DNA from 4 places in the Nocardioides marinquilinus genome. Region 3 is predicted to be linked to each of the others. Evidence: predicted binding sites of a transcription regulator. Region 3 holds the regulator's gene; each other region holds the start of a gene.
What was found. The regulator LexA, encoded in region 3, represses DNA repair genes until DNA is damaged. The targets are predictions, from matches to a motif close to TCGAACANNTGTTCGA.
Positions count from the first base shown of each region.

Region 1: the regulator LexA is predicted to act here: its motif matches at 3,215-3,230, upstream of ABEA04_RS14840 (SAV_6107 family HEPN domain-containing protein).
Region 2: the regulator LexA is predicted to act here: its motif matches at 3,764-3,779, upstream of recA (recombinase RecA).
Region 4: the regulator LexA is predicted to act here: its motif matches at 3,799-3,814, upstream of ruvC (crossover junction endodeoxyribonuclease RuvC).

Region 1 covers NZ_BAABKG010000003.1:775,770-782,620, forward strand. The annotation lists gene dinB (DNA polymerase IV) at 1-857, opposite strand, end outside; gene ABEA04_RS14830 (methyltransferase) at 906-1,622, opposite strand; gene ABEA04_RS14835 (endonuclease I family protein) at 1,816-2,628, opposite strand; gene ABEA04_RS14840 (SAV_6107 family HEPN domain-containing protein) at 2,708-3,142, opposite strand; gene ABEA04_RS14845 (hypothetical protein) at 3,266-3,730, opposite strand; gene ABEA04_RS14850 (YbaK/EbsC family protein) at 3,803-4,276, shown strand; gene ABEA04_RS14855 (DUF4126 domain-containing protein) at 4,286-4,903, shown strand; gene ABEA04_RS14860 (hypothetical protein) at 4,900-6,342, shown strand; gene ABEA04_RS14865 (P-loop nucleotide/nucleoside kinase family protein) at 6,339-6,836, opposite strand.
Region 2 covers NZ_BAABKG010000003.1:341,275-348,125, reverse strand. The annotation lists gene ABEA04_RS12725 (DinB family protein) at 1-217, shown strand, start outside; gene ABEA04_RS12720 (DUF3046 domain-containing protein) at 214-405, shown strand; gene ABEA04_RS12715 (S-methyl-5'-thioadenosine phosphorylase) at 402-1,202, shown strand; gene ABEA04_RS12710 (methyltransferase domain-containing protein) at 1,274-1,726, shown strand; gene ABEA04_RS12705 (response regulator transcription factor) at 1,732-2,505, shown strand; gene ABEA04_RS12700 (sensor histidine kinase) at 2,498-3,649, shown strand; gene recA (recombinase RecA) at 3,920-4,975, shown strand; gene ABEA04_RS12690 (regulatory protein RecX) at 4,965-5,621, shown strand; gene ABEA04_RS12685 (spermidine synthase) at 5,662-6,447, opposite strand; gene ABEA04_RS12680 (PPK2 family polyphosphate kinase) at 6,514-6,851, shown strand, end outside.
Region 3 covers NZ_BAABKG010000002.1:396,480-403,330, reverse strand. The annotation lists gene ABEA04_RS07930 (NupC/NupG family nucleoside CNT transporter) at 1-1,290, shown strand, start outside; gene ABEA04_RS07925 (hypothetical protein) at 1,343-1,672, shown strand; gene ABEA04_RS07920 (hypothetical protein) at 1,806-2,303, shown strand; gene ABEA04_RS07915 (LysM peptidoglycan-binding domain-containing protein) at 2,455-2,844, opposite strand; gene lexA (transcriptional repressor LexA) at 3,085-3,849, shown strand; gene ABEA04_RS07905 (alkaline phosphatase D family protein) at 3,967-5,691, shown strand; gene ABEA04_RS07900 (alkaline phosphatase family protein) at 5,691-6,851, shown strand, end outside.
Region 4 covers NZ_BAABKG010000004.1:404,179-411,029, forward strand. The annotation lists gene ABEA04_RS17290 (alternate-type signal peptide domain-containing protein) at 1-437, shown strand, start outside; gene ABEA04_RS17295 (signal peptidase I) at 491-1,045, shown strand; gene ABEA04_RS17300 (hypothetical protein) at 1,042-1,692, shown strand; gene ABEA04_RS17305 (hypothetical protein) at 1,689-2,156, shown strand; gene pdxT (pyridoxal 5'-phosphate synthase glutaminase subunit PdxT) at 2,179-2,793, shown strand; gene ABEA04_RS17315 (YebC/PmpR family DNA-binding transcriptional regulator) at 2,835-3,608, shown strand; gene ruvC (crossover junction endodeoxyribonuclease RuvC) at 3,853-4,371, shown strand; gene ruvA (Holliday junction branch migration protein RuvA) at 4,368-4,973, shown strand; gene ruvB (Holliday junction branch migration DNA helicase RuvB) at 5,041-6,078, shown strand; gene yajC (preprotein translocase subunit YajC) at 6,225-6,644, shown strand; gene secD (protein translocase subunit SecD) at 6,646-6,851, shown strand, end outside.

The sequences.
Region 1 (6,851 bases), on a different contig from region 3:
GTCAGCCGCAGCACCTCGCGCAGCACCGCCTCGCGGTCGCGCACGTCACGCCCGAAGGTCTCCTGGGCGCCCATGCTGCGGTCGGGCTCGCCCTCCCCCGAGCGGGCGCCGTAGCCGAACACGCCGCTGGCGCCCGGCGTGATCTCGCTGCGGTCGGTGCCCCAGGCGAGGCGGTGCAGGTGGGCGCCGAGGTGGCGGCCGACCCGCTCCTGCAGGTCGGGGACGCTCAGCCGGGCGAGGTCGCCGACGGTGACGAGGCCGAGCCGGTGCAGCCGCGCCCGGGTGCGCTCGCCGACGCCGTACAGCTGGCCGACGTCGAGCGGGTGCAGCACCTCGGCGACCCGGTGGGGCTCGATGACGAGCAGGCCGTCGGGCTTGGCCCGCTTGCTGGCCAGCTTGGCCACCGAGATCGACGCGGCGACGCCGACCGAGCACGTGATGCCCTGCTCGTCGTGGACGGCGGCCCGCAGCCACTCCGCGATGGCGACGGGGTCGCCGAGCCGGCGGCGCGCACCGCGCACGTCGAGGAACGCCTCGTCGAACGAGACGGCCTCGACCAGCGGCGTGACCCGGCGGAACAGCTCCATCACCGACGCCGAGACCGCCCCGAAGGCGTCGTAGTCGGGGGCCAGCGAGACCGCCTGCGGGCACAGTCGCCGTGCCTGCGTGCCGCTCATGCCCGACCGGACGCCGTAGGCCCGTGCCGGGTAGTTGGCGGCGAGCACCACGCCCCGGTGGCCGCCACCGACCACCACCGGCTGGTCCTGCAGGTCGGGACGGTCGCGCAGCAGCACGGAGGCGTAGAACGCGTCCATGTCGACGTGCAGCAGCGGTGTCGTGGACGGCGCGTCGCTCACGGCGCCACCCGGGTCGCGCCGTCCACGTCGGCGGCCGGCCGCGCGGGCTCAGGAGGCGAGCAGGTGCAGCTGCGTGGCGAGCGCGAGGTAGTCGGGCAGGCCCGCGACCGCGCGCTCGAGCTCGACCAGGGCGCCGGCCGCGCCGGGCTCGAGGTCGAGCAGCGAGCCGGGCACGAGGTCGGCGAAGACCCGCACGCCGTGGACGGAGTCGACCTCGAAGCCGGCGCCGGCGAGCAGGTCGCGCGCCTCGGGGGCGGTGAACCGGTGGCCGGAGCGACCGCCGTCCTCGCCCTGCAGGACGGCGAGGGCCTGGCCGAAGTGGCCGGCGACGGCGCGGGCGACCACCGCGGCGTGGCGCTGGGCGAGGAGGAGGCTGAGGTGCCCGCCGGGACGCAGCACCTCGCGCAGCGTGGCCAGCGCGGCGGCGGGGTCGTCGACGACCTCGAGGACGCCGTGGCACAGCACCAGGTCGGCCCCGTCGGCCACGGCCGCCCCGCCGACGGCGAGCAGGTCGCCGAGGTCGCCCTGGCGGCCCACCACCTCGACGCCGGCCTCGCGGGCGCGGCGGTCGAGCGCGGCGAGGGCGTCGGGGCTGGGGTCGACGACGGTGACGCGGTGACCGGCGGCCGCGACCCGGACGGCGGAGGTGCCGGTGCCGCCCCCGATGTCGACGACGTCGAGCGGGCGGTCGCCGGCCAGCAGCGGTTCGAGCACGTCCCACACCACGGCGGTGCGGGGCGAGGCCCGGCGCTCGCTGGCGGCCATGGCCTGAACCCTAGGGCGTGGCGCATCCGACCCGGCACCACCCTCCTCGCGCGGCATCGAACGTCTGTTCGATTCACCCCATGCTAGGACGCCGCGCGAGCGCCCGGCAACCGGCGGACCGGGTGACGGCCGGCCTCCGGCCGCCGTGCCGCCGTCCCGCCCGCGGCGCTCACCCGGGCGGCGGCACCGAGCCTCAGCCCCAGATCTCGTCGGCCCACTCGGGGTGGTCGATGAACGGGTTGCGGTTGCCCTGCAGCTCGAAGACGACGTCGTTGCGGTGCTGCTCGAAGGCGCTGGGCGGGTCGGCTGCGTTCCACCCCAGCAGGGTGGAGAGCCGGCCGTGGCGCGGGCCCGAGCCGCCGGTGGCGTCGTCGACCTCGAGGTCGGGCCACCCGTCGTCGCCCTCGTAGCGCATCGACATGTAGAGGATGGCGCGCGCGACGTCGCCCTTGTCGGCGTCGCGCGGCTCCCAGGAGTCGCCGTCGCGGTAGTTGCCGGGCGCCTCGGCGTTCTCGGTGCCGCCCTCGTCGAAGTCGAGGTTGCCGCGCGCGGAGTTGACCGTGACGTCGGTCGGCCGCAGGTGGTGCAGGTCGGTGCCCGGGCCGGGCGAGGTGCCGAAGTCGCCGTGCGACTGCGCCCAGAGGTGCTCGCGGTTCCACTGGTCGACGCCCCCGCCGTGGTCGGACGCCGGGTGCGCGGTGCCCTGGTAGAACAGCACGACGCTCGAGGGGTCGTCGGGGTCGGCGTCGGTCTGCTGCAGGCCGTCCCACACCTCGGAGTAGGTGAGCGTGGTCACCCCGGCGGAGACGATGTCGTGCAGCTCGGCCTCCAGCGCGGCGCCGGTGAGGCCCTCGGCGGAGTCGTAGTAGCCGGCGGGCGGCTCGGCCGAGGCCGGGGACGTCGGACCGGCCGGCGCCAGCGCGAGCACCGGCGCGAGGGCGAGGAGGCCCGCGGCCAGCCGGCGGCGCCCTCGGGGTCGGGGACGGGGACGGTGATGGGGAGTCATGGCGACGACCCTCGCGCGGCGCCGGCTCCGCGGCGACCAGGGAATCCCTTGCGCTCGGTGCGGACCGACGGCGGCCGCCTCACCCCACCCGACGGAACGGCTCGTCGACGGCGTCGGCCGCGGCGTGCGGCACCAGGCCGAGGGTCTGCTCGACGACGGCGAGGAAGCGGTCGGCGTCGCGCACGAGGTCGTCGGCCTCGCGGGCGGTGACGGCGCGGGTGGAGCCGGCCTCGGCGGCGGCGCGCTTGGAGGCGCCGGCGGCGAAGAACGAGGCCCACTCGCCCAGCTCGGGCGCCACCTCGGCGAGCAGCACCCAGGCGTTGCGCTGCGGACGCCGTCGGGCCGGGGCCGGGCGCGCCCGGGCCGCCAGCAGCGCCGCGGCCGCCCGCAGGGCGGCGACGTGGGCGTAGGCGTAGCGCGCGGCCGCCTCGTGGGGCCCGGCGGCGGCGACGGCTTCGCTCAGCGACTCGGCCGCGCGGTCGAGGTAGCTGTGGGTGGTGGCCGGCAGCATCATGGCGTCTCCCTCGACCCGCCTCGTGCTCCCGCGGCCCGGCGGGGCCGGGGTCGAGGCGGCCCCGCCGGGTGTTCGAACACGCGTTCGAACACCACGAACGCTACAGGCCACCACCGACAACGGCTAGGACGAGACGCGCGTCGCCCCCGCGCCGACGTACGCCGCGGTGGCGGGCCGGTAGAGCTGGCGGACGACCAGCGCGTCGACCACGAGGGTCACCACGCCCCCGACGACGACCGCGAGCGGCGGCCCGGTGACCAGCACGGCGACGGTGCCGACGCCGAGCAGCCCGACCGCCGCGGCCAGGCAGTGCCGCGCCCAGTTGTGGCCGTCGAGGACGAACGAGAGCAGCACGAGCAGCAGCGAGACCACCACCACGTAGAGCACCACCGCCACCGGGGCGAGGGAGGGCGGCACCCGGGTGTCGTCGGCCGTCGTGCCGGCGGCGCCGGAGGCGCGCAGCAGCTCGTCGTCGAAGACCACCGCGAGCACGGTGCCCGCCAGCGCCAGCAGCACGAGCAGCCAGACCAGCTGCACCGCGCGCGTGACCGACGTCGGCCGGTCGAGCACGTCATCGCTCCCGCTCACAGCGTCCCTCCCGCCCCTCTCGCCCGCTCGGCCCGGAGGCCGCCTGTCAGCCGGGGTCACTAGGGTCGGGCCATGCCGACCGAGCACCCGTCGATCACCCGGTTCCGAGAGGAGCACGCTCGCCTCGGCGGCACCGGAGAGGTCGTCATTCTGCCCGACTCGGTGCACACCGCGGCACTGGCCGCCGCCGCGCTCGGCTGCGAGCCGGGCGCCATCGCCAACAGCCTGCTCTTCGACGCCGACGGCGACCCCGTGCTCGTGCTCACCTCGGGCGCCCACCGCGTCGACACCACGGCCACCGCGGCGCGCGTCGGCGTCCCCCGGCTGCGGCGCGCGAGCCCCGAGTTCGTGCGCGACCACACCGGCCAGGTCATCGGCGGGGTCTCTCCCCTCGCCCACCCCTCCCCCGTGCCGACCTACCTCGACCCCTGGCTCGAGCGGCACCCCGTCGTCTGGGCCGCCGCCGGCCACCCCGCCGCGGTCTTCTCCACCACCTTCGACGAGCTGCGCGCGCTCACCGGCGCCACCGTCGTCGAGGTCGAGTAGGGCCCGCCGGTGGACTCCCTCGCACTCACCTTCACCAGCGGCTGGGCCAGCGGGGTCAACGCCTACCTCGTCGTCCTGGTGCTGGGCCTCGGCGACCGGCTCGGCGCCGACAGCGTGGTGGGCGAGGTGCCCGACGTCCTCGCCCGCTGGGACGTGCTGGCCGTCGCCGGCCTCCTCTACGTCGTCGAGTTCGTCGCCGACAAGATCCCGCTGGTCGACAGCACGTGGGACGCGATCAGCACCGTCATCCGTCCCACGGCGGGCGCGGTCATCGGCGTCCTGCTCGCCGGCGACGCCGACTCCCTGGGCCAGGCGCTCAACGCCGCGGTCGGCGGGGGCACGGCGCTGGTCTCGCACGTCGTCAAGTCGGGCACCCGGCTGGCCATCAACACCTCGCCCGAGCCGGTCACCAACATCACCGCCAGTGTCGTCGAGGACGTCGTGGTGCTGGTGCTGGTGGCCTTCGCGATCCGGCACCCGGTGGCGGCGGCGTCGGTCGCGGCCGTGCTGCTGGTGCTCGGCCTGGTGCTGCTCGTGCTCAGCATCAAGCTCGTGCGGCGCGGCTGGCGGCGGTTCCGGGCCTGGCGCGAGCGACGCGCAAGCGGTCGCGACGTCGAGCGCCGGTGAGCGTCGACCTCGCCGACCCCACCGCGCGGGCGGACGTCGTCCAGCGGCTCGGTGGGCTCTACGCCGGCCGGCCGGTCGTGCTCGGCCCCGGCGTCCTGGCCGGGTTCACCCCGCTGGTGGCGCGGCTGCGGGCGCTCGGCTGCCCGGTGCTGGTGCTGGCCACCGGGCGGGGCGTCGGCGCGGTGCCGGCGCCGCAGGACTGCACGGTGGTCGACGTCGAGCTGCCGCCCACCTCGTCGATGACCGAGGAGGTGCGGGTGCTCGACCGGGCCACCCGCGACCTGCCCGCGGCGGTGGTCGCCGCGATCGACGCCTTCGACCCCGCGCGCGAGGCGATCTGGCGCACCACGCCGTTCGTGGCCTCCGACGAGCCGCTGTGGGGCCGGTGGGTGACCGGCGGACGGCCGCGCGCATGGCTGGCGCTGGAGGACAAGCTGCTCGCCGACCGGGTCTGGGACGCCGCCGGCGTGGCCCGGGTGCCGTCGCGGGTCTGCGAGGTCTCGGCGGGGCTGGAGGCGCTCGAGGCGGCGACCGCCGAGCTCGCCGGCCCGCTCGGCGCGGTGTGGAGCGGCGACGCCCGCGACGGCCTCAACGGGGGCGGCAACTTCGTGCAGTGGGTCGGCACAGGCGCGGGTGGCGCCGACGGCGCCGACGGCCGCGCCGCCGCGTTCGCGTTCTTCGCACCGCGCTGCGACCGCGTGCGGGTGATGCCGTTCCTCGACGGGGTGCCGTGCTCGGTGCACGGGATCGTGGTGGACGACGGGCCCGGGGGCACCGCGGCCCTGCGGCCCGTCGAGCTCGCGATCCTGCGCCACCCCGGCGAGCGGCGCTTCGTCTACGGCGGGCTGTCGACCTGGTGGGACCCTCCGCCCGCCGACCGCGAGTCGATGCGCGCCGCCGTCCGCCGGGTGGGGGCCCACCTGGCCGAGGCGCACGGCTACCGCGGCGGGTTCGGCATCGACGGCGTGCTCACCGCCGACGGCTTCCGGCCCACCGAGCTGAACTCCCGCTTCAGCGCCGGGCTGACCACGCTGGCCGACGTCGACCCGGCGCTCTTCCAGCTGCTGCAGGACCACCTCGTAGCCGGGCTCGACCCCGGGCTCGGCGCGGCCGATCTCGAGTCGGTCGTGCCCCTGCTCGACGCCGAGCGGGTCGGCGCGCCGCGGGCCGTCGGTCAGGGCGTCTCGCTCGGCGGCGACGTGGAGCACGACGTCGTGCTCGTCGACGGACGGCTCGAGCCCGCGCCCGACGGCGCCGCCACCGGCACCACGCTCGTCGCGGCCGACACCCCCGTGGGCTTCTTCGCCAAGCTCGACCCGTGCGCCCTGCTCACCCCGGGCCAACGGCTCGCCCCGCTGAACGTCGCGCTGCTCGACCTGCTCGACCGCGAGCACGGCACCGGGTTCGGGGCGCTCGAGGCGGCGCCCGACCTGCGCTAGCCGCCCGCTCCGCCGCCCGGCGCCGGGTCGAAGGCGGCCCGCTCGTCGTCGTCCGGCGGCTGCCACCACCGCTCGAAGCCCGCCAGCTCGTCGCGGCCGACCACGACGGCGCCGGGCTCGGCGTTGCGCCGTTCGACCCGGCGCCACCGCTCCTCGAACGGGACGTCGAGCGCGTGCAGCTCGATCGGGACGCCGGCCCGGTGCGCCTCCTCGCGCAGACGGCGGCGGTCGGGGCGGGTCCAGCCGCCCAGCTCGACGACGACCACCAGCCCGCGTCCGGCCAGCCGCAGCGCGTGCCGCCACAGCTCGCGCTCGAACCGCCGCCGGGGGCGGGCGTCGAGGGGGTCGAGGCCGAGCGCGACGAGCCAGTCGTCGGGGCACAGCAGCACTCCCCCGCGCTCGACCTCGAGGCGCCGGGCGAGCGTGGTCTTGCCGGCGCCGGGCAGCCCGCACACGAGCAGCACCCGCCCGCCCCGTGCCGGTCCCGTGCCCACGCGCACACCGTAGGG
Region 2 (6,851 bases), on a different contig from region 3:
CGGCGGGGTCCTGCGGCTGACGGTGAAGGAGGGCGACGGTGACGGGTGGTCGACCCACGGCTCCATCGGCGCGCCGCGCTCGTTCACCTACTGGCGGCGGGGGCCGCTCGAGGACGTCGTGGCCGGCGCGGGGTGGCAGGTCGGCGAGGTGACCGAGACTGACGGCATGCGCGGTGAGCGATGGCTGGCGGTGGTCGCCTACGGTGGAGGTCGATGAGGCACACCGAGTTCTGGCAGCGGCTCGAGCACGCGCTCGGCCCCGGCTACTACCGCTCGTGGGCCGCGCAGTACGTCGTCCCCGAGCTCGGCCGCACCGCCCAGGAGGCGCTCGACGCCGGCGTCCCGCCGAAGCGGGTGTGGGCCGCGGTGTGGGGCGCGCTCGAGCTTCCGGCGTCCGAGCGATGACCACGCGCGTCACGGCCGAGGTCGCCGTCGTCGGCGGCACCGGGTTCTACTCCTTCCTCGACGCGCCCGCCCACCACGAGGTGAGCACGCCGTACGGCGAACCGTCGGCGCCGGTCGCGGTCGGCGAGGTGGCCGGACGACGCGTCGCCTTCCTGCCGCGCCACGGCGCCGACCACCGGCACCCGCCGCACGGCATCCCCTACCGCGCCAACGCCTGGGCGCTGCGCTCGCTCGGGGTGCGGCAGGTGCTGGCGCCGTGCGCGGTGGGCGGGCTCGGCGGCGGCGTCGCGCCCGGCGACCTCGTCGTGCCCGACCAGCTCGTCGACCGCACCCACCGCCGCGTGGGCTCCTTCGTCGAGTCCGGCGCGTGCCACCTGCCGTTCGCCGACCCCTACTGCCCGGGGGTCTCGGCCGCGCTCGCCAGCGCCGACCCCGACGTCCGCGCCGGCGGCACGATGGTCGTCGTCGAGGGGCCGCGGTTCTCGACGCGCGCCGAGTCGCGCCACTACGCCGACCAGGGCTGGTCGCTGATCAACATGACCGGCGCCCCCGAGGCGGCGCTCGCCCGCGAGATGCGGCAGTGCTACGCCCCCCTCGCGCTCGTCACCGACATGGACGCCGGCGCCGAGACCGGTCACGGCGTCGGCCAGGAGGAGGTCTTCGCGACCTTCCGACGCAACCTCGACCGGCTCGCCGGCGTGCTCACGCGGGCGATCGAGGCGCTGCCCGACCCGGACGGCTGCTCGTGCTCGACGTGGGCCGACGAGGTCGGGCCGACCTACGAGATCCCGGGCTGAGCGGCGTCACCGTTCCGTAAGGGCGTCCCGGCCCGCCGACCCGCGGGCCCGACCTACCGTCGGGAGCACCTATGGACGACGACGCCATCCTCGACCTGTGCTGCGGGCCGACGCTCCACGTGGGGTGCGGCCCGGGCGGCCTCGTCGCGGAGCTGACCCGCCGCGGCCACGTGGCCCTCGGCATCGACGTCAGCCCGGCCGCGGTGGTCTCGACGGTCGACCGCGGCGGCTCGGCGCTGCGGCGCGACGTCTTCGCCGACGTGCCGGGCCAGGGCCGCTGGCACACCGCGCTGCTCACCGACGGCAGCCTCGCCATCGGCGACGACCCCGAGGCGCTGCTGCGGCGGGTGCGGCGGCTGCTCGACCCGCGGGGGCGCTGCGTGGTCGAGGTGGGGCCGGGCACCGACCCCGACGACCTCGCCGGCCCGGCCCGTGCGGCCGGGCTGCGCGTCGTCCACGCCGGTCGACACGGGTCACGGTTCTGTCTCGTGCTCGCGGAGTCGACGGACGGAGCGGCAGGATGAGCGCCATGGCGCGTGTGCTGGTGGTGGACGACGACCCGACGGTGCGCGAGGTCGTCGTGTCCTACCTACGGGCCGCCGGCCACGAGGTCGAGGAGGCCAGGGACGGCGGCGCCGCGCTCGCCGCCATGCGCACCCGCCCCGCCGACCTCGTCGTGCTCGACGTGATGATGCCGGGCATCGACGGCCGCGAGACCTGCACCCGGCTGCGCGCCGCGGCGGGCGAGGTCAAGAACGTGCCGATCATCATGCTCAGCGCGCTCGCCGGGGTCGAGGCCCGCGTCGGTGGGCTCGAGCTCGGCGCCGACGACTACCTCACCAAGCCGTTCAGCCCGCGCGAGCTGGTGCTGCGGGTCGAGTCGCTGCTGCGGCGGGCGCCGTCGTCGTCCGGTGCCGGGGCGCTGCCGGACGTCGTCCGCGACGGCGACCTGGTGGTCGACGGGGTGCGGCGCGAGGCGCTGCGCGGCGGCGAGCCGCTGGCGCTGACCGGCCGCGAGTTCGACCTGCTGCGCCACCTCATGGCCCACCCCGGCGTCGCCTACCGCCGCGACGAGCTGCTCGAGCAGGTGTGGGGCTGGACCCACGGCGACCAGTCGACCGTCACGGTGCACGTGCGGCGGCTGCGCGAGAAGATCGAGGCCGAGCCGGCCACGCCGACGCGGCTGGTGACGGTGTGGGGCGTGGGCTACCGCTGGGAGCCGGCAGCCGCCGGCCCCGCCGAGGCCGGCAACCCTGCCGACCCTGCCGACCCTGCCCCTCCGCACGGGCCGCCCGATGAGTGACACCGTCGAGATCGTCGTCGTCGCTGCCATCGCCGCCGTCGTCGTCGGCGCCCTCGGGCTCGGCGCCGGGGTCGCGCTGCGCAGCCGCTCGCTGCGCTGGCAGCTGGGCCTCGTCGCCGTCGTCGCCGTGCTGTGCGTGCTCGGCGGCGTGCTGGCCGTCGCCCAGCGGATGCTGCTCTCCGACCACGACCTCGACGTCGTCACGCTCGTCACCGTGGTGGCCGCGGTCATCGCGATCGTCGTCGCCCTGGCGCTGTCGGCGGCGCTGACGCGGTTCTCGGCGTCGCTGCGCGCCGGCGTGCGGCGCGTCGGGCAGGGGGAGCGGTTCGAGGCACCCCCCGGTGGCCCGGCCGAGCTGCGCGCCCTCGCCGCCGAGCTGCACGACATGCAGGTGCGGCTGGAGGAGTCGCGCGCCCGCGAGCTGCGCGTCGAGACCGCCCGCCGCGAGCTGGTCTCGTGGGTCTCCCACGACCTGCGGACGCCGCTCGCCGGCCTCCGCGCGATGGCCGAGGCGCTCGAGGACGGCGTGGCCGCCGACCCGGCGCGCTACCACGCCCAGATCCGCACCGACGTCGACCGGCTCTCGCGCATGGTCGACGACCTCTTCGAGCTCTCCCGCATCCACGCCGGCGTCCTGCCGCACGAGCCGGAGCCGCTGCCGCTCGACGACCTCGTCAGCGAGGCGATCGCCGCGGCCGAGCCGGTCGCGCGGGCGCGCGGGGTGGCGGTGCGCGGCTCGGTCGAGCCGGGGCTCGTCGTCCGCGCCGACCCCGCCGGGCTGACGCGGGTGCTGTCGAACCTGGTGGCCAACGCGGTGCGGCACACGCGGCCCGGCGAGGCGGTCGAGATCCGCGGCCAGGCGGCCTCGGGCACCGTCGAGCTGAGCGTGGCCGACGGCTGCGGCGGCATCGACGACGCCGACCTCGCGCGCGTCTTCGACGTGGCGTGGACCGGCTCGCAGGCCCGGACGCCGGAGCCGGTGGCCGCGGGCGCGGCGGGTCGTCCGCCCGAGCCCGGCGGGGCGCGGGCCGGTCTGGGCCTGGCCATCGTCAAGGGCATCGTCGAGGCCCACCACGGCCGCGTGGCGGTCGCCAACGTGCCCGGTGGGTGCCGGTTCTCGGTGCGGCTGCCGGCGTCCGACTGAGGTCGTCACGGGGTCGTCACGGGGTCGTCACGGGGTCGCCACGCGGTCGTCACGGGGGTCGTCATGGGGGTCCTCGCGGCCGGTCCGCGACGTCCGGCGGCGTGTCGGGATGCTTCGAACACGTGTTCGGCCTAGGTTGGGTGCTGTTCCGGCGCACGCTTCCCCACCACGGTCATCCACAGGCTCGGCGACAAGCCGAGCGCGATGTCGGTGGTCGCGTCTAGCGTCCCGCAGCACGTGAACCCGACAGACACGAAGGCAGGCAGAACCATGGCTGGTGCAGACCGCGACAAGGCGCTCGACGCGGCGCTCCTCAACATCGAGAAGCAGTTCGGCAAGGGGTCGGTGATGCGGCTCGGCGAAGAGACCCGCGCCCCCCTCGAGGTCATCCCCACCGGGGCCATCGCCCTCGACGTCGCCCTCGGCCTCGGCGGGCTGCCGCGTGGCCGCGTGGTCGAGATCTACGGCCCCGAGTCCAGCGGCAAGACCACGGTCGCGCTGCACGCCGTGGCCAACGCCCAGGCCGCCGGCGGCATCGTGGCCTTCATCGACGCCGAGCACGCCCTCGACCCCGACTACGCCAAGGCGCTCGGCGTCGACACCGACGCGCTGCTGGTCTCCCAGCCCGACTCCGGTGAGCAGGCGCTCGAGATCGCCGACATGCTCGTCCGCTCCGGCGCGCTCGACCTCGTCGTCATCGACTCGGTGGCCGCGCTCGTGCCGCGCGCCGAGATCGAGGGCGAGATGGGCGACAGCCACGTCGGCCTCCAGGCGCGACTGATGAGCCAGGCGCTGCGCAAGATGACCGGTGCCCTCAACAGCTCGGGCACCACGGCCATCTTCATCAACCAGCTGCGCGAGAAGATCGGCGTCATGTTCGGCTCGCCCGAGACCACCACCGGTGGCCGGGCGCTGAAGTTCTACTCCTCGGTGCGCCTCGACGTGCGCCGCATCGAGACCCTGAAGGACGGCACCGACATGGTCGGCAACCGCACCCGGGTCAAGGTCGTGAAGAACAAGGTCGCCCCGCCGTTCAAGCAGGCCGAGTTCGACATCATGTACGGCAAGGGCATCAGCCGCGAGGGCGGCCTGATCGACGTCGGCGTCGAGGCGGGCCTCGTCCGCAAGGCCGGCGCCTGGTACACCTACGAGGGCGACCAGCTCGGCCAGGGCAAGGAGAACGCGCGCACGTTCCTGCGCGACAACCCCGACCTCGCCAACGAGATCGAGAAGAAGATCCTCGAGAAGCTCGGCGTGACGCCCACGGTCGAGGACGACCCGCGCAACGACCTGTCCGACGAGCCGATCGGCGTCGATGACTTCTGAGCCGGCTGGCTCGGCTGGCTCGGCTGGCTCGGCCGGTGGCTGGCGCGGCGACGTCCACGACGGCGTCGCCGCCTGGACGCGCGGGGCTGCGGCCCCGGCGTCCGGGCCGTCCGGGACGCCGCCCGACCCGGTGGCCGACGGTCCCGACGCCGACCCCGAGTCGGTGGCGCGCACGATCCTGCTCGACCAGCTCACCGGCCGGGCCCGCTCGCGCCGCGAGCTGGCCGACAAGCTGGCCACCAAGGGCGTGCCCGACGACGTCGCCACCCGGCTCCTCGACCGCTTCGAGGAGGTCGGGCTGGTCGACGACGAGGCGTTCGCCCGGTCGTGGGTCAGTGGCCGCCAGCAGGCCAAGGGCCTGGCGCGGCGGGCGCTGAGCCACGAGCTGCGGCGCAAAGGCGTCGACGACGAGCTGGTGCGCGAGGTGCTCGACGAGGTCGACCCCGAGCAGGAGGAGCAGGCGGCCCGGCAGCTGGTACGCCGCAAGCTGCGCACCCTGAGCCGGGTCGACGACGCCACGGCCACCCGCCGGCTGGTCGGCATGCTCGCCCGCAAGGGCTACCCGCCCGGCACGGCCTACGCCGTCGTCCGCGACGAGCTGGCCACCTCGGGCCGCGAGGCGCCGCAGGAGCCGCACTCGGTCTAGCTCGCGCCCGCACCGCGCCCCCACCCCGCCCCGACCGTGCCTAGACCTGGGTCGCGGGGGAGTCCTCGGCGTCGGCGTCGGTGAACGGCGTGCCGCCGCCGAGGGTGTCGCTCACCGCGGCGGGGCCGAGCACCCGGTACGGCGCCGGGCTGGTCGCGACGTGGGCGGTCAGCGCGGCCGTCGGCACCGTGCCGCGCGAGGCGACCACCAGAAGGTTGCCCGCGCGCCGCGCCCGCAGCGTCGCCGGCTCGGCGGTCACCAGCACCTCCGGCAGGGCGGTGCGCACGGCGGCCAGCGCGCGTCGCGCCCAGGCGAAGGGGGCGACGTCCACGAGGTTGAGAACCAGCAGTCCCTCGGCAGCGAGCACCCGGGCGTGGTCGAGGGCCGCCTCGGTGGTCACGAGGTCGCCGGGCACGCGTCCGCCGGCGAAGGCGTCGACCACCACGACGTCCTGCGAGCCGTCCCGCACCGCGGCGAGGCCGGGTCGTCCGGCCACCGGCCGCACCTTGATGCCCGACCGGCGCGGCAGCGGCAGGTCGGCGCGCACCCGCTCGGTGACCTCGGCGTCCGGCTCGAGCACCACCTGCGCCGACCCGGGACGGGTGGTGGCCACGTAGCGCGGCACGGTCAGCCCGGCGCCGCCGACGTGCAGCACACGCAGCGGGGCCGAGGGGGGCGCGCACGCGTCGAGCACGTCGCCGATGCGCCGCACGTAGGGGAAGTCGAGGCGGGTGGGGTCGGCGAGGTCGACGTGCGACTGATCGCGTCCGTCGAGGCGCACGACGAACGCCTCGGGGCGCTCGGTGGCGACGATCTCGACGGGCACGTCCCGACGATGCCACGTGGGCCGCGGCTGCACGCGCACGGCGGTCCGCAGTCATAGGTTGGGCGGGTGGATGCGTTGAGAGTGCCGACCGGACCCGTCGACCTGACCGCGATCGAGACCGACGCGGCGCCCGGGTTCGACGGCGGCAAGAGCGAGGGCAAGGCGGCCCTCGCCGAGATGGGCGACGAGCTCGCCGACCTCCAGGAGCGGCTGTTCGCCGAGGGCCGCTCCGGTGGACGGCGCAGCGTGCTGCTGGTGCTGCAGGGCATGGACACCTCGGGCAAGGGCGGCGTGCTGCGCCACACCGTCGGCCTGGTCGACCCGCAGGGCGTGCGCATCACCTCGTTCAAGGCGCCCAGCGAGGAGGAGCGCAGCCACGACTTCCTGTGGCGCATCGAGCGGGC
Region 3 (6,851 bases):
GAGGGGCTGCGCGGCGTCCTCGGCCTGGCGGTGCTGCTGGCCGTCGCCTGGGCGCTCTCGCGCAGCCGGCGCAGCGTCGCGTGGCGCACCGTCGGGGTCGCGCTGGCGCTGCAGGTCGGGTTCGCGCTGCTCGTGCTGCGCTGGGGCCCGGGCGAGGACGCGCTCGGCTGGGTCAGCGACCGCGTCGAGTCGCTCATCGGCTACGCCGGCGAGGGGACGGCGTTCGTCTTCGGCCCGCTGCTCGAGGTGGGGGGTGAGAACCAGACGATCTTCGCGCTGCAGGTGCTGCCGGTCATCGTCTTCCTGGGCGCCCTGGTGGGCCTGCTCTACTACCTGCGCGTCATCCAGTGGGCCACGTTCATCGTCGGCGGCGCGCTCTCGAAGCTGCTCGGCGTCGGCAAGGTCGAGTCGCTCTACGCCTCCACGGTGATCTTCCTCGGCCAGAGCGAGGCGCCGCTGATGGTGCAGGGCTACCTGCACCGGCTGCGGCAAGGCCAGCTGTTCACGATCATGTCGGCCGGCTTCGCCGCCGCGGCCGGCTCCACGCTGGTCGGCTACTCGCTGCTCGGCGCGCCGCTGGAGTACCTGCTCGCCGCGACGGTCATGAACGCCCCGGCCTCGCTGCTGATCGCCAAGCTGATGTGGCCGGACGACGCCCCCGAGCTGCCCCTCGACCGGCGCCCGGACGACGCACCCCCGGCCGACCGCGCCGCCCAACCGGAGGATGAGCCGGAGGAGGAGCCCGACGTCCGCGACGTGCGCGACGAGGAGTCGGCCAACCTCATCGACGCGCTCGGCCGCGGCGCCATGGCCGGCGGGAGGATCGCGGTCACCGTGCTGGCCCTGCTCATCGCGTTCGTGGCGGTGGTCGCGCTGGCCAACGGCATCCTCGGCGCGGTGGGCGGCTGGTTCGGCGTCGACGACCTCACCTTCGAGCGCATCCTCGGCTGGGCGGTCTCGCCGCTGGCCTGGCTGCTCGGCGTCCCGTGGTCGGAGGCCTCGCAGGCCGGGTCGTGGATCGGCCAGAAGACGGTGCTCAACGAGTTCGTGGCCTACGCCGACTTCGGACCCTCGGTCGGCGACCTCTCCCCCGTCACCGTCGCCGTGGTCACCTTCGCGCTCGCCGGGTTCGCCAACTTCTCCTCGATCGCCATCCAGATCGGCACCATCGGCTCGCTCGCGCCCGACCGGCGCGCCGAGGTCGCACGGCTCGGCCTGCGGGCCCTGCTGGCCGGCAGCCTGGCGAACCTCGCCAACGCCGCCATCGCGGGCGTCGTCATCTCGTTGTAGAGCTGGGCCGTCGGCGGCACGCCGTTCGGCCCGATCCCGCACAATGTGCCCTGTGGCGGGAGGCAAGCGGGCGGGTGCGCGCCCGAAGCGGCGGTTGCGCCCCGGCCTGCTCGTGCTCGCCCTCGGCGTCACCGCGGCGGTGGTGGCGTGGGGCTACCTGGTCCTCGCCGCCATCGACTTCGGCGCCACCGCCCGCGGCGGTGACGACGACGCCTGGTGGTTCCTCGGCCTGGCCTCGCTCGGGGCGGTCGCGTGCCTGTTCCTGGCCCTGCTGCTGCTCGCCCGGATCGCCCGCGCGATCGGCCTGACCCGACCGCCCGAGCGGGACGACGCGGCGTCGTCGACGCCGTCCGCGCCCGGCGGCCGGCGCGCCGCCCGCTGACCCCCGCGGGGGATTCTCTGCGCGATCGGCCCCACGACGGCCCGCACTGACCTAGCCTGCGGGGATCGACCGGCGCCGACCGCCCGCCGGCAGACCCCGGGAGCACGTCGTGGGCAGGAAGCACCAGGTCGCGGTGACGGAGGCCTCCGTCGACGGCGAGACCTACCGCACCACCTGCACCTGCACGTGCGGCTGGCGCGGGGAGTCCTCGGCCACCGGTGAGGCGCCGGCGCTGGCCGCGGCGGCCCGGGTGCGCGTCGACCACCTGCTCGACGCCCACCCCCGCCAGGCCCCCATCGGGTTCCTGCGGCCGCGGGCGGCGGCGCGCTATCGCCATCCCCGCTCGATCAGCGCACCCCACCAGCGGGGCAAGCGGGTGCAGCGCCACGTGGCCTGCGCCTGCGGGTGGACGGCGTCCGCGCGGGCCGGCAGCAACCGCGGCGCCGCGCGCGTGGCCCGGCGCCGCCACACCAACCACGTGACGCTGCAGACCGGCCGGACGCCGTTGCGCGACTACGCGGTGATGGTGGCCGTGGTGCTCGGCGCGGGTGCGGTGCTGGTGGCGATGTTCGCCGTGGCCATGCAGGCCAGCGGGGCCGAGCTCGGCGACCTCGCCTCGTTCCTGGAGTGAGCCGGGCCGGGGACGACCCGGGGACGAATGCGGGGCGGCGCCGTCTTCCCGCGGCGCCGCCCCGACTTCCCCGTGCCCGTCGTCCCCGGGGTCGAGGCGGGGACGACGGCGTGTGTGGCCCGGCCGGCAGGGAATCGCCGGCCGGGACGGCTCAGGAGGCCGGCACCTGCAGCCGCTGGCCGGCGGCGAGGCTCACCGAGTCGAGGTCGTTGAGCTCGACGAGGTGCTGCATGGTGTCGCGGACGTCGCCCTCGACCGCACCGTCGGCGACCAGCTCGGAGGCGAGGCCCCACAGGGTCTCGCCCGGCGCGACCACGACCGTCTCGGTGGCCTCGGGCTGCTCGGTGGCGACCGAGCCCGCGGCGAAGACCAGGCCGATGGCGGCCAGCGCCAGCAGGGTCGCGGCCACCACGGCGAGCCGGCCGCGCCGCGTGAGGCGGTAGACCGGAGCCGGCCGGGTGGGCCGGGTGGGCCGGGTGGAGCGGCTGGCCGGCACGGGGCGGGCGGTGGCGACCGGGCGGGTGGCGTAGGTGGTGCTCATCGGGACTCCTGGGGAAGGGGAAGGGCGTCGATGCGATGTCTAGCGGTGGCCACCGACAACGCCCGCGGACAGCGGGAGGCGGCGGCTTCGCTCACACGTTCGATCGAACACATGAGCGAGACTAGATCAGGTGTTCGAACGTCGCAACCCCTCGTCGTCCGGTCCCGCGGGCCACGACGGCGCGACACGCCGTTCGAACACGTGTTTGAACTCGGGGCGCTTCGGTGAGAACCTGACCGCATGCCGAAGTCCCCGTCCACCTCCTCCGGCCAGCCCGACCGGTCCGCCCCCTCCCGTCGCCGGCAGGTCGCCGAGCTGCCCGACGGCCCGGCCGACGCCACCGGCCTCACGCCGCGCCAGCAGCGGGTGCTGGGCACCATCAAGGACAGCATCGAGCAGCGCGGCTACCCGCCGAGCATGCGCGAGATCGGCGAGGCCGTCGGCCTCACCAGCACCTCCAGCGTCGCGCACCAGCTGCGGGTGCTGGAGTCCAAGGGCTTCCTCAAGCGCGACCACAACCGCCCCCGCGCCCTCGAGGTGTTCCTGCCCGAGGTGATGGCCGCACGCCGCACCCTCGGCCACGCCGACGAGACCGGCATCGACGAGACCGGCATCGGCGATGCCGTCCCGGCCCCCACGAACGTGCCGCTGCTCGGCCGCATCGCCGCCGGCGGGCCGATCCTGGCCGAGGAGCGCTACGACGACGTCTTCCCGCTGCCCAAGCAGCTGGTCGGCGAGGGCGAGCTGTTCCTGCTCGAGGTCTCCGGCGAGTCGATGGTCGACGCCGCGATCTGCCACGGCGACTACGTCGTCATCCGCAAGGAGCAGACCGCCCGCGACGGCGAGATCGTCGCGGCGCTGATCGACGGCGAGGCCACCGTCAAGACGCTGCAGCGCAAGGACGGGCACGTCTGGCTCATGCCGCACAACGCCGCCTTCGACCCGATCGACGGCACCGACGCCACCATCCTCGGCATCGTCACCGCGGTGCTGCGCAAGGTCTGAACCGCTCGAACGTGCGACCAGCACGGCCGACGCCCCGCGCCGACGTCCAGGTGAACACCGGACGACGGCTCGGGGCGTTCGCATGACCCGGGCGTGCTCCGGTCGTTGAATGCGGACGTGAGCCACCTCCCACCGCTCCCCCGCCTGCGCCGCCGGGCGGTGATCGCCGGTGGCGCCGCAGGCACCGTCGGCACCGTCGGCACCGTCGCCGCCAGCGGCGCCGTCGAGCCGCTCGACGCCGCCGCCCTCGAGCCGTCCCCCGAGGGACGCCGCCTGTTCCGCCACGGCGTCGCCTCCGGCGACCCGATGCCCACCCGCGTGGTGCTCTGGACGCGCGTCACCCCCACCGAGGCCAGCCGGCCCGGCTCGGGCCGCGGGCCGGTGGTCGAGGTGACGTGGGAGGTCGCCCGCGACGCCCGGTTCCGACGTGTCGTGCGCCGCGGCACCGTCACGACCGGTCCCGACCGCGACCACACCGTCAAGGTCGACGCCCGCGGGCTGCGTCCGGCGACGTCGTACCACTACCGCTTCACGCTGCGCGGCCACCACAGCCGCGTCGGCCGCACCCGCACCGCGCCCGGTGCCACCGCGACGCCGCGCCGCGTGCGCTTCGGCGTCGTCTCGTGCAGCAACTGGCAGGCCGGGTTCTTCGCCGCCTACCGCGGCCTGGCCCGCCGTGACGACCTGGACGCCGTGCTGCACCTCGGCGACTACCTCTACGAGTACGGCCCGGGCGGCTACGGCGAGGGGCCCGACGAGGTCGACGTCCGCCGCCACGACCCCGCGCACGAGATCGTGAGCCTGGCCGACTACCGGCGCCGGCACGCGCAGTACAAGACCGACCCCGACCTGCAGGACGCCCACGCCCGCCACCCCTGGATCGTCACCTGGGACGACCACGAGGTCGCCAACGACCAGTGGGCCGGCGGCGCGGAGAACCACCAGCCCGGCGAGGGCGGCTACCGCAGGCGCCGCGCCCACGCCCACCGCGCCTACGACGAGTGGATGCCGGTACGCCTCGACTCCACCGCGCGACTCGGCGACGGCACCCGGCTCTACCGGCGGCTGCGGTTCGGCCGCCTGGCCGAGATCAGCATGCTCGACCTGCGCACCTACCGCTCCGAGCAGGTCGAGACCGCCGCGCCGACGCCGGTGCCGGCCGCCGAGGCCGAGGTCAGCGACCCCGACCGCACCATCACCGGCACCGCGCAACGACGCTGGCTACAGCGCTCGCTGGCCCGGCGCGGCTCGCTGTGGAAGGTGGTCGGCAACCCGGTGATGGTCACGCCGGTGACCTTCGGCCAGCTGCCGCGCGAGATCACCGACGCCGTCAACGCCGCCACCGGCGTGGTGCCCGACGACGGCTTCCCCTACAACGTCGACCAATGGGACGGCTACACCGCCGACCGGCGCCGGGTGCTGCGCTTCATCGCCGACCACCAGGTGCAGAACGCGTTGTTCGTCACCGGCGACATCCACTCCGCGTGGGCGGCCGAGGTGCCCTTCGACGTCGGCGCCTACCCGCTGCGGGGCGCCGGCGCGGTCGAGTTCGTGTGCAGCTCGGTCACCTCGAACAACCTCAAGGACATCACCGGCTCTCCGCGCCGCACCACGAGCCTGGCGGTGGAGGCCGCCATCCTGGCCGAGAACCCGCACATCAAGTACCTCAACTTCGACGACCACGGGTTCTGCGTGCTCGACCTGACCGCGCGGCGGGCGCAGATGGACTGGTACGTCATCGGCGAGCGCTCCGACCGGCACACCCGCATCCGCCACGACCGCTCCTTCGCCACCCGCGTCGGCAGCAACCGGGTCGTCGAGGTCGACGGGCCGGTGCGCTGATGTGCGGCGAGACCCCCGGGGCGGGCCCGGGCGCGTTCGAGCGCGGCGCCGCCGACCTCGTCACCGGACGCCGCACCCTGCTGCAGGCGGGCGGCGCCGGCCTGGCGTTCTCCACCGCGGCGGCGCTGGCGCCCGCGCCGGCCTCCGCGGCCGCGCGCACCCGGCGCCGGGCCTACGTGCTCGTCGTCGACGGCTGCCTGCCCGGCGAGGTGGACGACGTCCACACACCGCACCTCGCGGCGCTGCGCGACGGCGGACTGCACCACCCGACGGCGCTGTCGATGCCGGTGATGGAGACCATCCCGAACCACGTGATGATGATGACCGGCGTGCGGCCCGACCGCTCGGGCGTGCCGGCCAACGCCGTCTACGACCGCCGGCGGCGCGCCGTCCGCGACCTCGACCGGCCGCGCGACCTGCAGGCCGACACCGTCATCGAGCGGGCGAACCGGCAGGGGCTGCGCACCGGCACGGTGCTGAGCAAGGAGTACCTCTACGGCATCTTCGGGGGCCGGGCGACGGCACGCTGGGAGCCCCGGCCGATCATCCCGGTCTCGGGCCACGCGCCCGACGAGTTCACGATCCTGGCCGCCACGACGATGGTCGACGAGCTCGACCCGCACCTGATGTTCGTCAACCTCGGCGACGTCGACCGCTACGGCCACTCCGACCCCACCGGCCCGCTCGGGCTGAAGGCGGCCCGACGGCTCGCACTGCGCAAGACCGACGCCTACGTCGGCCGGTTCGTCGAGATGCTGCGCTCGCGCGGCACCTGGCGCGACTCGATGGTCGTCGTGCTCGCCGACCACTCGATGGACTGGTCGCGCCCCGACCGGGTCATCAGCCTCGCCGGGCCGCTCGACGCCGACCCGCTGCTGCGCGGACGCGTGCAGATCGCCGACAACGGCGGCGCCGACCTCCTCTACTGGACCGGCCCGGCCGACCAGCGCGACCGCGCCGTCGAGCGCATGCGTCGCATCGCGCGGGGCCAGCGCGGCGTCCTGGCGGCCTACGACCGGCGGACGCCGTGGCTGCGGCTCGGCCCGCAGGCCGGCGACGTCGTGGTGTTCTGCCGGGCCGGGTGGCGCTTCAGCGACCCCGACCCGGTCACCTCGAACCCGATCCCGGGCAACCACGGGCACCCCGCCACCCGGCCCATC
Region 4 (6,851 bases), on a different contig from region 3:
TCGCCCTCGGCGACGCCACCTGCGACGCCGCCTGGACCTATCCCGCGGGCCACCTCGACGCGGGCGACCCCGCCGTCCGGCTCGTGCCGGGCGACGTCGTCACCAAGAGCTGCGCCTTCGAGCTCGCCGCCGAGGGCGACCACCTGCGGGCCGAGCTGACCGCGCCGTCCTCGCTCGGCTACTCCGAGCCCGGCACGACCGCGACCACCGACCGCCTCGACGTCGAGGTGGCCTACGCGCTCGGCGGCGTGGCCCTGGCCGACGGGGCGGTGCTCACCGACGCCGACGACGGCAAGACGCTCACGGCGACCTTCACCGTGACGATGCCCTACGGCACCGACCAGAACGGCGTGCCGGTGGTCAACGGCAACGACACCCAGGGCTGGACCGCACTGCTCGACACGCTCACCGTGTCGGTGCGCCAGCTCGCCCACTGAGCGGGGGGCGCCGGAGCGGGAGACCCGACGTGCGTTCCACTCTCACGGTCCTGGTGCGGACCTCCGCCGTGCTCGTGCTGCTCGCCGGGCTGGCGCTGCTCGCCACCGTCGTGGTCGTGCCGCGGCTGGCCGGCGCGACCCCGTACACCGTGCTCACCGGGTCGATGCGGCCCGACCTCGGCCCGGGCACGCTGGTCGTCGTCCGGCCGGTCGATCCCGGCACGGTCGCGGTCGGCGACGTCGTCACCTACCAGCTCGAGTCGGGCGAGGCCGACGTCGTCACCCACCGCGTCGTCGAGGTGCAGCACCGCGTCAACGGCACCCTGTGGTTCGTCACGCAGGGCGACGCCAACCCGGTGGCCGACGCCGAGCCGGTGCGGCCCGAGCAGCTGCGCGGCGAGGTCTGGTACTCCGTGCCGCACGTCGGCCGGCTGCACGACCTGCTCGGGGCGCAGAGCCGGGCGGCGCTCACCCTGCTGGCCGTGGTGATGCTGTCGGGCTACGCGGTGACGATGTTCGCCGGCGCCGCGCGCGACCGGCGCGACCGGCGGGACGGCGGGCACCGGGCCGCGGAGCCGCGGCGCCGTGCGACGGCGGGGCGGCCATGACCGCCGGGCGCCACCGCGCGTCGTCCGGGACCGGGCGCGGGCACCGCACCGGGCTCGGCCTCGCCGCGCTGGTGCTGGCCGTGCTCGCCTGCGTGCAGCTGCCCGGCACGCTCGCGGCGTGGAGCGACGGCTCGGCCGCCACGACCGGGACGCTCACCGCCGGCTCGATGGACCTGCAGCTCGCGGCCGAGGGCGGCGCCACCGGCGCCGTCGGGCTCGGCACCGCGTTCGACGCCGCGGCGATCACCTGGAGCGGGCTGAGCCCCGGCGAGCGCCGGGCCTTCGAGCTCACCGTGCGCAACGTGGGCTCCCCGCCGATGAGCTGGAGCGCCACGGCCCGCCAGGGCGCGACCCCCGCCTGGACCTTCACCGGCGACCCCGTCACCGTGCAGCTGTTCGAGGGCACCCGCACCGCCGTCGACACGACCTACCCGGTCGAGGAGTCCTGCACCGGGACGGCGCTCGGCCCGGTGCGCGCGGTCGGCACCTCGGCCGCCGCGCTGGTCACCGCCGCCCGGCGGGTCGCGCCCGGCGCGCTCGACCGGGTGTGCGCGGTCGTCGGGCTGGCGACCGACGCGACCAACGCCAACCAGGGCAAGCGCGGCGCCGTCGTGCTCGACCTGACGGGCGCGCAGGCGACCTCGTGAGAGCGGTGCTCGCGTCCGGCGTGGCGGCGGGTCTGCTGGCCCTGCTCGGTGCCGTCCCCGGCACCTCGGCGGCCTTCACCGACGAGACCGCAGCCACCGGGGGAGCGCTGGGCGCCCACACGGTGGTCTCCCAGGCGCAGCCGACCTGCACCGACGTCCTCACCGTGGCGCGCATCCAGTGGGTCAAGACCGACGTCCGCTACGACTACGCCTACGCCGTGCGGCACACCGCCACCGGGGTCGTCGTCGCCACCGGCACGGCCGGCACCGCCACCCCGGCCGGCGGCATGGTCACCCTCGACGTGGCGCCGGGGCTGCTCTCCGGCGGCCAGCAGTACGACGTCGAGGTGCGGGCGCGGCTCGCGCTGCGCCCCACCTGGGTCGCGGCCACGGCGACGGTCACGCCGGTGCGCCACGCGGGCGTGCTGGTCGTCGGCCTGGCCGTGCGCTGTGGTCACGTCTGAGCCGCGGCCCTACGATCGCGCGGTGCCACCGCCCCGCCCCGCCACGTCGAGCCCGACCATCGGCGTCCTGGCGCTGCAGGGCGACGTCCGCGAGCACGTCACCGCGCTCGAGGGGCTCGGCGTCCGAGCCGTCACCGTGCGGCGTCCGGCCGAGCTGGACGCCGTCGACGGTCTCGTGCTGCCCGGCGGCGAGTCGACGACCATCGTGCGGCTCGCCCGCACCTTCGAGCTGCTCGAGCCGCTGCGCGCCGCCGTCGCCGGGGGACTGCCCGCGCTCGGCACCTGCGCCGGGATGATCCTGCTCGCCGACCGGCTGCTCGACGCCGCCGCGGGCCAGGAGACCATCGGCGGGCTCGACGTCACCGTGCGCCGCAACGCCTTCGGCCGCCAGGTCGACTCCTTCGAGGGGCCGGTGCGCGTGGCCGGCCTCGACCGGCCCGTGCACGGCGTCTTCATCCGCGCCCCGTGGGTCGAGGAGGCCGGCCCGGACGTCGAGGTGCTGGCCCGCGACGAGCGCACCGATAGGATCGTCATGGTGCGGCAGGGCGCGCTGATGGCGACGTCCTTCCACCCCGAGGTCGGTGACGACCCCCGGATCCACGCGCTGTTCCGCGAGCTGGTGACCCACCACGCGTGACGCGGCAGGCGCCGACGCGAGACGAGTTGGAAGAGGAACCCATGTCCGGCCACTCCAAATGGGCGACCACCAAGCACAAGAAGGCGCTCATCGACGCCAAGCGCGGCAAGATGTTCGCCAAGCTGATCAAGAACGTCGAGGTCGCGGCCCGCATGGGCGGCGGCGACCCCGGTGGCAACCCGACGCTCTACGACGCCATCCAGAAGGCGAAGAAGAGCTCGGTGCCCAACGACAACATCGACCGCGCGGTCAAGCGCGGCTCCGGCGCCGAGACCGGCGGCGCCGACTACCAGACGATCATGTACGAGGGCTACGGCCCGGCCGGCGTCGCGCTGCTCATCGAGTGCCTCACCGACAACAAGAACCGTGCCGCCATGGAGGTGCGCACCGCCATGACCCGCAACGGCGGCTCGCTCGCCGACCCGGGCTCGGTCTCGTTCCTGTTCAACCGCAAGGGCGTCGTGCTCGTGCCGTCCGAGCAGGAGGGCCGCACCGTCGGCGAGGACGACGTCCTCGAGGCCACGCTCGAGGCCGGCGCCGACGACGTCGCCGACGTGGGCGGTGCGTTCGAGGTGGTCTCCGAGGCCACCGACCTCGTCGCCGTACGCACCGCGCTGCAGGCCGCCGGCATCGACTACGACTCCGCCGAGGCCTCGTTCGTCCCCGACAACAAGATCGCCCTCGACAAGGACGGCGCCGCCAAGCTGTTCCGCCTCGTCGACGCCCTCGAGGACCTCGACGACGTGCAGAACGTCTACGCCAACTACGACGTCACCGACGAGATCATGGCCGAGCTCGAAGGCGCCGACGCCTGACGTCCCGGGGCCCGGCCGTGGCCGCGTGGGGTGGACGATGGTCGAGGTGCGAGGCGCCGCGGCGACGGGCCTCGAGACCACCGGCCCTCGCACGCAGAGCCAGCCATCCACACGGACCCTGAGCTCGTCGAAGGGCCACCACGCGCGTGTCGCACCCCGTCCCGCCGGCACGCAGCCTCTAGCGTGTCTCCCGAACAGACGTTCGACCGACTGGCCGGGGCGAAGGAGCGACGACGTGCGGGTGCTGGGCATCGACCCCGGGCTGACGCGGTGCGGCATGGGGGTGGTCGAGGGTGACGTCGGCCGGCCGCTGCGGCTGGTCGACGTCAACGTGCTGCGCACCTCCGCCGACGTCCCCACGGCCCAGCGGCTGGTCACCATCGAGCGCGGCATCGACGCCTGGCTCGACGAGCACCGGCCCGACGCCGTCGCGGTCGAGCGGGTCTTCGCACGCTCCGACTCCAGCACCATCATGGGCACCGCCCAGGCCAGCGGCATCGCGCTCGTGTGCGCCGCCCGCCGCGGCCTGCCGGTCGCGCTGCACACCCCCAGCGAGGTCAAGGCCGCCGTCTCCGGCAGCGGCCGCGCGGCCAAGGCACAGGTGGGCGCGATGATCACGCGCATCCTGCGGCTCGACGCACCGCCCAAGCCGGCGGACGCCGCCGACGCGCTGGCGCTCGCCATCACCCACATCTGGCGCGGCGGGGCGCAGGCCCGCATCGACGCCGCCCTGGCCGCCTCCCGCGCGGGGGGCCGCCGGTGATCGCCTTCGTGCGCGGCGAGGTCGCGGCCGTCGGCGTCACCAGCGCCACGCTCGTCGTCGGCGGCGTGGGCCTCGAGCTGATGTGCACCCCCGGCACGCTCGCCACGCTCCGCACGGGCCAGACCGCCACGCTGCCCACCAGCATGGTGGTGCGCGAGGACTCCCTCACCCTGTTCGGCTTCGTCGACGACGACGAGAAGGCGATCTTCGAGCTGGTGCAGACGGCGTCCGGCGTCGGCCCGAAGGTGGCGCAGGCCATCGTCGCGGTGCTCGCCCCCGACGACCTGCGCCGTGCCATCGCCTCCGACGACGTCAAGGCGCTCACGCGGGTGCCGGGCATCGGCCAGAAGGGCGCCCAGCGCATCATCCTCGAGCTCAAGGACCGCATCGGCGCGCCCGTCGGTGGTCGCCTGGCCGCCGCGCCGCCCGCGGTCGCGCCGTGGCGCGACCAGGTGCACCAGGCCCTCACCGGGCTCGGCTGGGGCGCCAAGGACGCCGACCGCGCGGTCGACGCCGTCGCGGGCATGCCCGAGGCCGACGGCGCCGCGCCCGACGTCGGTGCCCTGCTGCGCGCCGCGCTGCAGCGGCTGAGCAAGGCGTGAGCCAGGCGTGAGCGAGCACGACCACCCCGCCCAGCCCGACCAGCTCGACGCCGCCGAGGAGGCGCACCTGCGCGAGCTCTCGGCGTCCGCGGTCACCGCCGAGGCCGAGGGCGACGAGCGCGCCATCGAGGCCGCGCTGCGCCCACGCACCCTCGACGAGGTCGTCGGGCAGGCGCGGGTGCGCGAGCAGCTCGGCCTGGTGCTCGAGGCCGCCCGGGGGAGGGGCCGCGCGCCCGACCACGTGCTGCTCTCCGGCCCGCCCGGCCTGGGCAAGACCACGCTGGCCATGATCATCGCCGCCGAGCTGAGCGCGCCGCTGCGCCTGACCAGCGGCCCGGCCATCACCCACGCCGGCGACCTCGCCGCCATCCTCTCCGGGCTCAACGAGGACGACGTGCTCTTCGTCGACGAGATCCACCGCATGTCGCGACCGGCCGAGGAGATGCTCTACCTGGCGATGGAGGACTTCCGGGTCGACGTGGTCATCGGCAAGGGCCCCGGCGCCACCGCCATCCCGCTCGAGATCCCGCCGTTCACCCTCGTCGGCGCCACCACCCGTGCCGGCCTGCTGCCGGGGCCGCTGCGCGACCGCTTCGGCTTCACCGCCCACCTCGAGTTCTACGAGCCGACCGAGCTCGAGCTGATCGTGCGCCGCTCGGCCGGGCTGCTCGGCGTCCGCATCACCGACGACGGCGCCGCCGAGATCGCCGGGCGCTCACGCGGAACCCCGCGCATCGCCAACCGGCTGCTGCGCCGGGTCCGCGACTTCGCCCAGGTGCGCGCCGACGGCGTCGTCACCCTCGACGTCGCCCACGCCACCCTCGACCTCTACGAGGTCGACGTGCTGGGCCTCGACCGCCTCGACCGCGCCGTCCTCGACGCGCTCTGCCGCCGCTTCGGCGGCGGTCCCGTCGGCGCGGCCACGCTGGCGGTCGCCGTCGGCGAGGAGCGCGAGACCGTCGAGGAGGTCGCCGAGCCGTTCCTGGTGCGCACCGGCTTCCTGGCCCGGACGCCGCGGGGTCGCGTGGCGACCCCGGCCGCCTGGGCCCACCTCGGTCTCGCCGCGCCCCGATCCGAGCCCGGGGGAACCCTGTTCGAGGCCTGAGCGTTGGTCGGGGAGGTAGTCCGGATTCGTGGGCGAGACCACACCCCTGGCTAGACTGCCCCGGTTGTCCGGTCCCGGCGCTGCACGTGCGCCGTCACCCCCCACCGGACCATCTCCTCCACCTCGACATCGAAGGGTCTGTGTTCGTGGAAGGGCTTGTCGGGCTGCTGCCCATCTTGGCCATCCTGCTCCTCTTCTGGCTCCTGCTCATCCGGCCGCAGGCCCGGCGAGCGCGTGAGCAGCAGCGGCTGCAGTCCTCGGTCGAGGTCGGTGACGAGGTGATGCTGGCCTCCGGCCTGTTCGGCCGCGTCGTGGCCCTCCACGAGGACCGGGTGGACATCGAGATCGCCACCGGCGTGGTCGTCGGCGTGCTGCGCGCGGCGATCGGCCGCGTCCTGCGCGACGACGAGCCCGGGGCGATCGACCCGACCGACCAGTCCGAGCAGACCGACGGGCTCGAGCAGCTCGACCAGCTCGATCAGACCGACCACACCCACCACACCGACCCGGCCGAGGAGTCGTCGCTGCTGCGCAAGCGGCCGACGTCCGGCCCGGAGGAGAACTGAGATGGCGAAGCGCAAGCAGGCGCCGGGCCGCACGCTGATCGTCTTCCTGCTCGGCACCGCGCTGCTCTACGGCCTCGTGGCCCTCGCGGGGTCCTGGAAGCCCGAGCTGGGCCTCGACCTGCAGGGCGGCACCCGCATCACGCTGGTGGCCAAGGGCGACCCGAGCGGCGACAACCTCGACGAGGCCCGCGGCATCATCGACCAGCG